DNA from 3 places in the Brevibacillus antibioticus genome. Region 3 is predicted to be linked to each of the others. Evidence: riboswitches for the same ligand, from Rfam matches in the RefSeq annotation. Region 3 holds a riboswitch; each other region holds the start of a gene.
The links. A riboswitch is a leader RNA that binds a small molecule or an ion and turns the genes downstream of it on or off. The one in region 3 is predicted to bind cobalamin.

Region 1: linked by a shared signal. The riboswitch ahead of E8L90_RS29945 (hypothetical protein) and the one ahead of E8L90_RS12805 (ABC transporter substrate-binding protein) in region 3 are both predicted to bind cobalamin.
Region 2: linked by a shared signal. The riboswitch ahead of metE (5-methyltetrahydropteroyltriglutamate--homocysteine S-methyltransferase) and the one ahead of E8L90_RS12805 (ABC transporter substrate-binding protein) in region 3 are both predicted to bind cobalamin.

What each region holds. Positions count from the first base shown of each region.
Region 1 covers NZ_SZNK01000001.1:3,571,202-3,575,421, reverse strand. The annotation lists gene E8L90_RS16700 (LeuA family protein) at 1-1,377, shown strand, start outside; gene E8L90_RS16695 (M15 family metallopeptidase) at 1,472-2,164, opposite strand; cobalamin riboswitch at 2,349-2,564, shown strand; gene E8L90_RS29945 (hypothetical protein) at 2,554-2,775, shown strand; gene cobO (cob(I)yrinic acid a,c-diamide adenosyltransferase) at 2,803-3,351, shown strand; gene cobD (threonine-phosphate decarboxylase CobD) at 3,348-4,220, shown strand, end outside.
Region 2 covers NZ_SZNK01000001.1:1,695,871-1,700,090, reverse strand. The annotation lists gene E8L90_RS07755 (acyl-CoA thioesterase) at 1-150, opposite strand, end outside; gene metE (5-methyltetrahydropteroyltriglutamate--homocysteine S-methyltransferase) at 165-2,447, opposite strand; cobalamin riboswitch at 2,593-2,791, opposite strand; gene nrdF (class 1b ribonucleoside-diphosphate reductase subunit beta) at 2,878-3,828, opposite strand; gene nrdE (class 1b ribonucleoside-diphosphate reductase subunit alpha) at 3,884-4,220, opposite strand, start outside.
Region 3 covers NZ_SZNK01000001.1:2,760,660-2,764,879, reverse strand. The annotation lists gene E8L90_RS12810 (M24 family metallopeptidase) at 13-1,104, shown strand; cobalamin riboswitch at 1,121-1,320, shown strand; gene E8L90_RS12805 (ABC transporter substrate-binding protein) at 1,491-2,510, shown strand; gene E8L90_RS12800 (FecCD family ABC transporter permease) at 2,535-3,593, shown strand; gene E8L90_RS12795 (ABC transporter ATP-binding protein) at 3,590-4,220, shown strand, end outside.

The sequences.
Region 1 (4,220 bases), 810 kb from region 3:
GAGCAGCAAGCAGGCGTTCGCTTCACATGCGAAGACAAGATTCGCATACTGCATCTCCTGGAAAGCTATCATATAGACCTCATAGAAGTGGGCCATCCTGGAATTTCTGCCCTGGATGAAGAAATCTGCCGAAAAGTGGCTCAATCGGCAAGACGAGCGCAAATATTAATGCATGCGAGAGCTACTGTTGAAGAAGTCCATGCAGTAAAGCGCGCGAAAGCAGACTGGGTGGGGATATGGGCTTCCATTAATGATGTGTCTATCCAAACCAAATTCAGTCACCACCAGGAAAGCTATGTAAAAGAGAAAGTCCAACAAGCTGTTATCGAAGCAAAAAAGCTTGGCTTACAGGTTCGATTCACGATTGAAGACGCTTCACGGACAGAGTGGGAAAAGATATCCAGCTTAGGTCATGTTGCTTTGCAGGCAGGCGCAGATCGCGTTAGTTTGGCAGATACTGTCGGGATATGGGAGCCTGATACATGCAAAAAAATCGTAACTCGTGCCATTGAGGAATTTGGTTGCGAAATTGAAGTTCATCTTCATAATGATTTCGGTCTTGCTCAAGCGAATGCGCTGGCGGCTATTGATGCAGGCGCTTCTGTCATTGATACGACAATTTTAGGGATCGGTGAAAGAGCTGGCATTACTGACTTGATCCAGCTTACGGTTGCATTGCAAAAGCTGCGAAATGATCAGCGTTATTCTTTGGATAAAATTCCCGAGCTTGTACAAGCGATACGTCTGACGACAGGGTATAGACCGGACGAACTGCGCCCTATTACTGGGCAAAATGCCTTTACACATACATCGGCTTACCATGTCCAAGCCGTAAAGAAAAATTCCAAAGCGTATGAGCCATTTCCTCCCGAAACAATTGGAAGAACACGGCTTCTCGAAGAAAAGCGTCCTCCAATAGGAACCCCAAAGCTGCCTGTTTCCTTACAGGTAGGAAAGCCGTTTCCCAAAGGTGCTTCAGAGCTACAGTATCATCGTGACGGTCCAGGGATACGTTGGGTTATGATGGATTCGCGTGTGGATGAGCGAGCCTCATTTTATGTGATCCAAAGGATATTTGAATTAGGCGATTTGTCCGGTATTCCTGAAAAGCATGTAGACAGACATGCGCATCATTGTGACAGTGCCTTCCTCTTTTGGGGAGATGCACCTGATGGTACTGGTCTGATGTGTCATGTTCAACTCGGTGAAGAAGAGAAGACTGTTGAGAGTCCAGCGGCTATTTTTATCCCGGCAGGCGTCGAGCATTCCTATCACTATGTGTCAGGTCGCGGAACTTATACAAATATTGTATTGTCGCCTGAATACAACAAAAGCCTTTTGGTATCAGCAGCATCTTCTGAAATACCAGTGACCTAAGCGGTACAGGAATTTGTTGAGTGTGAAGAGTGGGAGTCCATCAGGGCATGAGTACGGGATCGACCGGGCTCATGCCCTGCTTGAGTATTTGTGGTTACATCGACAAAACTCCGCCATAGATCGGTTCTTGCTGCGTTCTTTGTCCCCAAGTGCGTGTTCCGTATTCGAAATGCCACCATTCTTTCGGATAGTTGACGAATCCGGCAGCGGCTATCAAATGATAGAGCAGTCGGCGATTATCTCGAATATCAATGTCTTTTTGCTTAGACAGTGTCAGCTCTTCATAATAGCGAGTTGCAGCCCTTTCACTGAAATCATCGAAGTCTGTCCCCATCTCCAGCCAGCCATCAGGCCCTGCGATAGTCAGATCCACTGCACCGCCGGATAAGTGTGGGGACGGTTTGGAGAGGTCTGTTGTTGGATAAGCGACGAATTTGCTCAATTCTTCCGTGAGGGCGGGTCCTTCCTGCCAGCCTTGTAAAAGCAAGGCTTCACGGAAACGTTCATATAAGGACGCCTGTACTTCAAACGAGCGCCAGCCGTCCAGCACGACGAGCTTGTAGCCAACAGGCAGTTGGGAGGCTGCGGTGGCGAGCCTGCGTGCAGCCCCTTCTCGCAAAAAGGCTTCTGGCTGTGTTCCGGCATAGCCCTCGTGGTAGTAGGCTGGATAGACCGTGACTTGTTCCGAAAGGGAAGAGAGGGGGATCATCGGTTCGTCGCATTCCTTGATCGGCAGTGGGCTGGGCAGGACCATGTCTGGTATTTTTGGAATCGGAGAAAATAGCATGACTATCACATCCCTTTCGATAGTTTTGCCAATAGGGTAACGGAAATTTTCAGGTAAGTAAACGGTGATTATCTTAAATTTTCTGCCAATAGACGCCTGCGAGGAATCGGCAGCTTTTGCTTGAATCCTCGGTAGCTTTTGCTATTATTAAAGCAAGTGCTTGTCAACGAAACGAATGACATTTACATATGGAAGAGAAACAGGTCCTTGTTTTTGCGAAACCGATTCGCAGGAGCAAGGTTAAAAGGGAAGTTTGGTGAAAAACCAACGCGGTCCCGCCACTGTAAGAGAGTAGCTGTTCTTCAAGGCACCATGCCATCCACTGCCCATCCGGGAGCGGGAAGGAGAAGAAGAGCGATGATCCTCAAGCCAGGAGACCTGCCTGTTTTATGTTTACACTGATTTCCTTCGGGTCAAAGGAAGAGGTGAGGATTGTTGCTTTTCAACTATCCGCGCTTTGTTTTTCCTTACGTACTGGGGGAAACAGAGCGCTTTTTTTTGTGAAAAACGTCTCGACGTTTTTCATAAAAGTGGATGCGACCGCTTGCGGTCAACAAAACGGTCATGACCGTTTTGTTGCTTCGGAAAGTATGGATAAAACAGCGGAGTAAAATACGTCACTTTTTGAGGTGGTCACGATGGAGAAAAACGATAAGAAGCGGGGCTTGACCCTCGTTTACACAGGAGACGGCAAAGGTAAAACGACGGCAGCAGTCGGATTGGCTGTGCGGGCGACAGGGCGCGGAAAAAAGGTGCTGATGGTTCAATTCATCAAGTCGCCGGAGCGTACATACGGAGAAAAGATTATTTTCGATAAATTGGGCATTGAAATTGTGCAGATGGGCGTCGGCTTCACCTGGACGAAGACACCGGAGGAGCATCGTCAGGCATTGAAAGAAGCTTGGGCGTTTGCGAGCGAAAAGCTTTCTTCCGGAGCGTACGATGTCGTCATTTTGGATGAGCTAAATAATGCATTGGCGATTGACCGCTTCCCGATTGATGATGTGTTGCCATTGTCCGATGTATTGGAAGCGATTCAAAATAGGCCAAGTCATATTCACCTCGTGATTACGGGACGGGCAGCAAAGCAGGAGATTTTGGACATCGCAGATTTGGTGACAGAGATGAAGCCAATCAAGCATTACTACGATGAAGGGATTCCAGCTGTGCTGGGGGTAGAGTTTTGACAAGCGCAGGTGTAATAGAGACGTACGGTCATGGCGGAGACTTGCTGACGGCAGCACAGCGCTTTGGTCGAGAGCCCGGGCAGTTATTGGATTACAGTGCCAATATAAATCCGCTGGGGATGCCGGCAAGCGTTCGTGAGATGCTGCTGGCGTCGCTATCTGCTGTAGCGCATTACCCAGACCCTGGACATCGCGTGTTTCGTCGTGCGCTGGCGAAACGGCTGCAAATGCCAGAGGAATGGTTGCTGCCTGCCAATGGTGCAGCGGAGGCGATGGCACTGGCCATTCTCGGTCTTTCGCCGCAAACGGTTGGTGTGGTATATCCTTGCTTTTCGGAATACGCGCAACTTTCCAAGCAGTATGGAGCCCGTGTCATTGGCTGCTTCGGGAAGGAAGCGAACGGGTACAAGCCCGATGCTGCAGAGCTGTACACGCTTTTTACGCAGTCTGATCTCGTATTCGTCGGGTCGCCAAACAATCCGACGGGAATCCTGTATCAACCGGATGAGCTGCGCCAAATGGCGGAATGGACGAAAGAGACCAACACGTGGCTCATCGTGGATGAGGCTTTCCTCGATTTCGTGCAGGAAGAGCGGCAGTATACATTGGCGACGCAGCTGGAGCACTTTCCCCGTGTGATTTTGATGCGTTCGATGACGAAAATGTACGCGATCCCGGGATTGCGCCTGGGCTATGCGATTGCACATCCGGATGTTATTGCGAAAATGCGCCAAAAGCAAGTGAGCTGGAGTGTGAATGCACTGGCTCTTTTGGCAGGAGAACTGTGCTTGCGGGAGCAGGTATACGAGGAACAGACGCGCAGGCTTATCAAAACAGAACGTGCATATTTGACTGATTCCATCCGTAGT
Region 2 (4,220 bases), 1.1 Mb from region 3:
GCAGGCGATTTTATCTACGTATGCCATGACTTTCCCACCGAAAATAGTATGGTGGTGATTGGTATCCGGTGGCAAGACGAGATCAGTCAAGAAGGTTCTCGATTGTTGGATCGGCCGTGCATCTGTCATCATTTGTGAGGGTCCTCTCATCGTGTGCTCCTCTCCTACTGGGCTGTCAAACGAATTCGAATCGCCTTCGTTGCCTCAACCATGTTTCGTAATGACTGAACGGTTTCTTCTCTCCCTCTCGTCTTCAGCCCGCAATCCGGGTTAATCCAGAATTGATCGGGTGGAAGTACTTGTACACCTCGTGCTACCATATCTTCCATTTCAGAGACAGCTGGAATTCGAGGGCTATGGATGTCGTATACGCCAAGCCCGATGCCTTTGTCATACGTACCTGTTTCGAACACAGACACGAGCTCTCCGTGGCTGCGGGAAGTTTCAATCGAAATCACATCGGCATCGAGTTCGCTGATGACATCCATAAAATCATGGAATTCGCAATAGCACATATGTGTATGAATCTGGGTGCTCGGCGCAACGGTGGAGGTCGCTAGACGAAACGCTCTGACAGCCCACTCGAGATAAGCTGCCTGCTCTTCTTTTTTGAGCGGAAGTCCTTCGCGCAGCGCTGGTTCATCGACTTGAATCATGAGAATCCCCGCTTCTTCCAAGGCTTCTACTTCTTTTCGCAATGCCAACGCGATTTGTTCGCACACTTCTTGTCTGGAGACATCGACTCGAGAAAACGACCAATTCAGAATCGTTGCAGGGCCAGTTAACATACCCTTCATTGGTTTGGCGGTCAATGATTTTGCATACACACTTTCCTTGACCGTCATCGGTGCTACAAACTCCACATCTCCGTAAATAATAGGTGGCTTCACGCAGCGCGAGCCATATGACTGCACCCAGCCGTTTTTCGTGAACAAAAAGCCATCGAGCTTTTCGCCAAAATACTCAACCATATCGGTTCGTTCGAACTCACCATGGACGAGGACATCCAGACCGAGCTCTTCTTGTATGTCGATCCATTCCTTGATTTGCGTCTGAATGAAACCATCGTATTGCTCCACTGTCCAGTTCCCTTTTTTAAACTGCTGTCGGGCTTGGCGGACCTCCGCCGTCTGCGGGAAGCTTCCGATTGTAGTAGTTGGCAACAGTGGCAACTTCCACGTATTTTGTTGAATCTCTCGGCGTTCGAGATAAGGAACACTTCTTTCAAGTTTTGCAGCAGCGATTTGACGTAAAGCATCCTTCACTTCTTGACGATTCCTCGCAGGAGATAATGCCAGCTTCAGCAAGTCCGCTTCATTTTGAGCGATCTCTTTCGAAATGACATACTTACCATATCGGAATCCTTGGACTAAGAGCTGTACTTCCCCCAGCTTTTCGTCGGAAAACGCCAATGCGGGCATGACTTCCTCTGGCAAGTCGCTCTCTGCTTCAACCGTTACAGGTACATGCAACAAACTACTGGACGGCTGCAACCACAGCTTTTCGAGTGGAACGATCTCGGTAATTTCTTTGACCAGCTCCCATTTCTCCTCAATAGACGCACGCCATATGTTTCGGCCGCCGATGACTCCCGCTGCGAGAATCTTGTCTGCTGGAAACCCGTGTCTTTTCAGATTGGTCAGATTACGCTTCACTCCGTGTACAAAATCAAGGCCGATTCCTTTTACTGGTAAGGAGACCAGCTCCTCGTACCAATCCACCGCTTCAAAATAGGTTTGCAGCATGCATTGTAGATGCGATAGTGCTTGACCGATTTGCGCATAGATACGTTTGATAATGGCGCGATCATGCTCCGACACATCCAGCACAAATGCAGGCTCATCGATTTGCACCCATTCCACGCCGTGCAGCTCCAACTCCCGGAGAATGTCAATGTAGAGCGGTACGAGTTGATCCACGATGTTTTCAAATTCGTTTTTTTCATATCCTTTAGACAATTTGACAAATGAATACGGGCCTACAATGACAGGCTTTCCGATGATGCCAAACTTTTCTTTGGCCTCCAAATAGGCCTGAAGAGGCTTGTTCTCGGTTATGGCTGGTTGTCGTTCACCGAACTCCGGGACGATATAATGATAGTTCGTGTTAAACCATTTCGTCATTTCGCTGGCGACAGCTTCCTTCGAACCGCGAGCCATGGCGAAGTATGTGGCTAATGAAACCGGGCCTCCCTCGTATTCATAACGCTTGGGGACCATTCCAAACATCACTGCCATATCCAGCATATGATCGTAGTACGTAAAGTCACCCACAGGGATCAGCTCGACCCCTTTTTCCTGCTGACGCAACAGGTTTTGGTGACGGATTTGCTCCATTTGCTGTACCAGGCTTGCCTCATCGATAGTGCCTGCCCAAAATGCTTCTAATGCCTTTTTCCACTCGCGGTTCTTCCCGATCCGTGGATATCCCAAATTGCTGCTTTTCATGAGCTTCCTCTCCATTCTTTATTCGATCTTGACTTGAATCCGCCCAATAAAAAAGGCATCTCCAACGATCAAAAAGAACGTTAGAAATGCCAAATAAGCACTGAGATCACAGCATCCTAACACCTCCCTATCTCCCGTAGGTTAAGCAGTGTCGTCGAAACAGGCAGGTCTCCTGACTTTGGGATCATCGTCTGCACATGCCTTCCCAATCCGTTTGGATCAGTGGCTGATCGATGTGCCGACTCCCCTCATACAGTGGCGGGACCGTGTCGGATTCTCACCGACTTCCCTTTTCATCCTTGGTCAAACTTGATAACCAAAGAACCTGTTCCCACTCCTATGAAGTTGTCATGGTTCTGTGAAGTGCCCCCAAAAACTAGCAGGGCAGCATACTGTTCATACCGTAACACAAAATCCATTTTTTGTCATACTAAAATATAAAATCATCATCGGTCAACGGCTCTACGTTTAACGTACGGACATAACCATTTCCTTTTTTCGAGAAGAAGTCATGCTGCTTCGTCTGTGTGCGAATGCCGTTCAGCACGATCGGGTTCACTTCTTCCTCCGGGAATAGCGGGTCCAGCCCCAGATTCATCAATGCTTTGTTCGCGTTGTAGCGCACGTAAGCATGAACCTCGTCAGCCAATCCGATTTCCGTATACAACGAGGTCGTATAGGCCTCTTCATTTTCTTGCAGCTCATGCAAAAGGGCATACAGCTCCTCTTTTGCTGCGGTCTGCTCGACCACACTCAGACCTTGATAGACTTCTTGCGCGAGAACGCCAACATAGAGTCCGTGGATGCTCTCGTCGCGAACAATCAGGTCGATAATTTCCCCGCTGCTTGTCATCTTTCCTTGCCCCGCCAAATAGAGCGGATAGAAGAAGCCGCTGTAAAACAAATAGCTTTCCAGGAAGACGGACGCTACCATCGCCATGTACAAGTCTTTCGGTTTCTCGATTTCATGATAGCGTTTAGAGATGAGGGCCGCTTTCTTTTGCAGATGTGGATTGTTTTCTACCCACGAAAAAATACCATCAATCTCTTCTGTCGATGCCAGCGTTGTAAAGATACTGCTGTACGATTTGGCATGGATTTGCTCCATCATGCCCATGAAGGCGAGAACCGCTTTTCTTTGTAGTCCATCAACATGCTCCATGATCTTCGGCATCCCTACTCCACCCTGAACCGTATCCAGCAAGGTGAGACCGCCCAATACCTTTTTATACGTTTCCCGTTCAGTCGCACTGAGCTCCATCCAGGCCATCTTGTCATCTGACAGCGGAATCTCATCATCCGTCCAAAACTGCATGATGTTTTGATTCCAAAACGTCATCGTAAAATCGTCGTCCGGCCTGTTCCAATTGACTGCTTTCATATGGCGTTCCTCTTCTCTTTTTGCTTGATGCTTTTCCTTTTATGAATCTCGTTCACTAAATCGCGCAGCTAATGCACTCTTCTACGGTCAAATGCTTCGTACGCGTATAGTAGAGTGACTTCAGACCTTTTTTCGCTGCGTAAATGTAGTAGCGAGCTAGTTCTCTGGTTGAAATGTTGCTGTTCACGTGCAGTACAGTCGAAATTCCTTGGTCGATGTGCTCTTGAATTTCGGCAATCAGATCAATCACTTTGAATTGATCGATCACATACGCCGATTTGTAGTAGAAATAGTTTTCCTGCGACAAGTACGGCATCGGGTAGTACGTCGTAGAGTTGGCATACGTTCTCGTTTCGATATGCTCGACGATTGGCATCACGCTAGAAGTTGCA
Region 3 (4,220 bases):
AGGGTGAAGAAGTTGTTTCAAGAGCGCATTTCGAAGCTCCACACGTTTTTGACAGAGCAAGAGCTGAACGCGGTGTTGATTACCTCTCCCAAGCACGTCTACTATTTGACCGGTTTTTTTACAGACCCGCATGAACGGTTTATGGGTCTTGTAATTCCTGCTGAAGGAAAACCTTCTTTGATTGTACCTGCTCTTGATCGTGAGGCAGCGGCAGAGGCTTCGTTCGTTCAAGATATCCATACACATACGGATATCCAAAACCCGTATGAAATCCTCAAGCAAGTGTTGCCAGCGAACTTGACGAAGCTCGGCATTGAGAAAAGTCATATGACTGTCGAACGCTACGAAGCACTTGGACAAGTTGTTTTGGCGTCGAGCTATGTGGATGTGGAAGAGCCACTGCGTGAAATGCGTTTGATCAAATCCGCGGATGAAGTGGATCGGCTAAAGCACGCTGTTCAGTTGGTCGAGGATTCCTTGCGGGAGACCCTGAAAAAAGTCAAGACAGGCATGACCGAGACAGAAATCGTAGCTGAGCTGGAATTCCAGATGAAGCGCTTGGGTGCGGAAGGTCCGTCCTTTACGTCCATGGTATTAGCAGGGGAGAAATCGGCACTGCCACACGGGAAACCAGGAACGCGCCAGGTGCAAGAAGGCGACTTGCTTTTGTTTGATATCGGGGTAGCCGCGAACGGATATGTATCCGACATTACTCGTACCTTTGCTGTAGGCGAGATCAGTGCCCAGCTACAAGAAATTTACGAGACAGTATTGGCTGCCAATGAAGCGGCTATTGCTGAGATTCGTCCGGGTGTGACCTTTGCGCATTTGGATAAAACCGCACGCGATGTCATTACTGCAAAAGGCTACGGAGAATACTTCATGCATCGTCTTGGGCATGGACTTGGGATGGATGTACATGAATATCCGTCTGTTCATAGCCAGAATCAAGAAGTGCTTCGTCCAGGAATGGTCTTTACGATCGAACCGGGCATCTATTTGCCAGGTGTTGGCGGCGTGCGGATTGAAGACGATGTATTGGTGACGGAAACGGGCGTTGAAATTCTCACGCAGTTCCCGAAAAAACTGACTTCTATCAACTAATGAATAAATCGCAAAAATTGAATAAGTATCGAATGGTGCTGGATGGCCTATGCCGTCAGCTTAAAAGGGAAGTCCGGTGAGAAACCGGCGCGGTCCCGCCACTGTAACGAGGAGCGCCTAGCGAATAGCCACTGTTTTTTGTGAGACAAAAAATGGGAAGGAAGCTGGGGGTGTTGATCCGTAAGCCAGGAGACCTGCCATGCGATCATGTACAATCGACCCACGAGGATGGGGCAGATGTGGAAGTAGTCTATGAAAGGGCGCCTTTGTGCCTGCATTTAACTATTTCTACGTTTGTCATGCACCTCCCGATTGGAATGGGGGGTGCTTTTTTTGTGGAGGATTTGGTTCAATTCATTATATACATACAGAAAAGGGGATTACAGATGTTTAAGGCAAACAAAACACATACAGTAATGAAAAGACTAGCTTTCGGTATCATGACAGCTGCCATGTTTTTGGTTTCGGCATGCGGCTCCACTACAACAACACAAGCTCCAGCCAAAACAGAACAAACAGCTACACCAGCTGCAGAGAGCAAGTCTGTAACACTAACCAATAATGGCATTGAAATGACGTATCCAAAAGCACCTGAGCGTGCCGTGACATTGAACCAACACGTCACCGAAATCATGCTGGCATTGGGCCTAGCTGATAAAATGGTCGGAACCGCTTACCTAGACGATCAAATCCTTCCAGAGTTAAAAGCAGATTACGACAAGGTTCCGGTACTGTCTGACAAGTATCCAACCAAGGAAGTGCTGCTGGCAGCGAACCCAGACTTCGTATACGCCGGATGGAAAAGCGGATTTGGCGAAAAGGGCGTAGGATCGATGCAGGATTTGGAAAAGGTCGGCATCAAATCGTACCTGCAAGAATCGTCTAGCAAGCCTGGTCCAACGATCGACGATGTGTTCGCGGATATTACAAACATCGGACGCATTTTCCGTGTGGAGGACAAAGCCAATGATTTGATCAATAAAATGAAGAGTGAAATGGATCAAACGATTAGCAAAATCGGCAAGGTGGACGAGCCGCTTAAAGTGTTCGTGTACGACAACGGGGAAGATAAGCCGTTCACAGCAGCCAACAACTACATGACTTCCTTAATCAAGACTGCTGGCGGCAAGAACATTTTTGACGATATTCAAAAGGGTTGGGCAGAGGTCAGTTGGGAACAAGTAGTGAGTCGCAATCCAGACGTGATTATTGCCGTAGACTACGGTGACAGAACTGTTGATCAAAAACGCAATTTCCTTTTGACCAAAAAAGAACTGGCGGATATTCCAGCGATTAAAAATCAACGACTGGTTGTATTGCCACTGTCTGCTGCTTCTGAAGGCGTTCGAGCACCGATTGCGCTAAAAATTTTGGCGGAAGGACTCTACCCGGATCAATTCAAATAGAGTACGCCCCTTTTAAGGGAGGGAATAGCACTGCAACAGATCAAGTTACCTTATATCATTATCACTTTACTGGTTGGACTTCTTCTCTCGATTACATTCGCGGTTACGTATGGCTCTGTGGAGATTAAGCCGACAACGGTATGGAAAATCGCCTTATCAAAAATTCCGATGTTGACCCAATGGATTGACGTGGATTGGTCCAGTGGGGAGCAAACAATTATTTGGGATATTCGCTTTCCACGTGTACTCTTGGGGGCGATCGTCGGCGCAGGTCTGTCTGTCGTGGGAGTAGCGATCCAGGCGTTGGTTCGCAACTCCCTGGCTGATCCGTATGTGTTAGGTGTATCTTCAGGTGCTTCGGTTGGAGCTACCTCGGTCATTATTTTCGGAGCATTCAGCATGTACGGGCAGTATGCGTTAACCTTTGGTGCTTTTACAGGCTCGCTCGTGTCAATCATTCTCATTTTTACGCTATCTCGTATCGGAGGACAAAACTCGACGGTACGCCTGCTCATGGCTGGAATTGCGATATCTGCGATCTTGTCGGCCATTACCAGTCTCCTTGTTTTTTCAGCGCCGAATGAGCATGGAATTGGGACGGTCCTGTTTTGGTTAAAAGGAAGTCTGGCTGGCGGGAAATGGGAGTACCTGACGATCCCTGCATTGATTGTCGTCATCTGTCTTATCGTCTTAATGGCCCAATACCGCTCGCTCAATGCGATGTTGATGGGCGAGGAGTCAGCGGGGACATTGGGGGTTAATACGGTACAATTCCGCAAGCTACTTCTGGTGATTACGGCACTGCTCACGGGGGTGATCGTGTCTATTGCGGGATCAATCGGTTTTGTCGGATTAATGATGCCCCATATCGTCCGTGTGATGGTCGGATCAGATCACAGACGTGTCCTGCCTGTTAGCGCTTTATTTGGCGCGATATTTCTCATCTGGGTTGATGTAGTCGCCAGGCTTGCCTTTGCACCGGAAGAGCTGCCGATTGGTATTTTGACGGCGCTGTGTGGAGGTCCATTCTTTATCTGGTTGATGTTGCGGAGTTCTTATTCCTTTGGAGGTAACGGACGATGAATTTGCAGGTTGAGAATATATCGGTCGAACTGGAGAAAAAGGGGATCCTGCGCAACGTCAGTCTGGAGGTGCGCTCTGGAGAGTTTGTGGGGCTGATCGGGCCGAATGGCAGTGGGAAGTCCACGTTGCTAAAAAGCATTTATCGCGTACTGAAACCGCGTTCGGGATGGATCTCACTCGATGGCGACGACGTATACAAGCTAACCTCGCGTCAAAACGCTCAGCGAATGGCGGCAGTACGGCAGGAGACCTCTGTCGAATTCGATTTTTCGGTGATCGAAATTGTGAATATGGGACGTGCTCCGCATAAACGGCTGTTTCAGTCCGATAACGCAGAAGACGTTCGAATTTGTGAAGATGCACTACAGCGGGTAGGGATGCATACGTACGCTGATCGTAGCTTTTTCAGTCTATCGGGCGGGGAGAAGCAGCGGGTGCTGATTGCCAGAGCTTTGGTGCAGCAAGCCCAGTTTCTTGTCCTTGATGAGCCGACGAATCATTTGGATGTTCGATACCAGTTGCAGGTCATGGATCTGCTCAAAACGTTGGGAATTACGGTGTTGTCCTCGTTGCATGATCTCAATATCGCAGCGATGTACTGTGATCGGCTGTACGTGATCTGTGAGG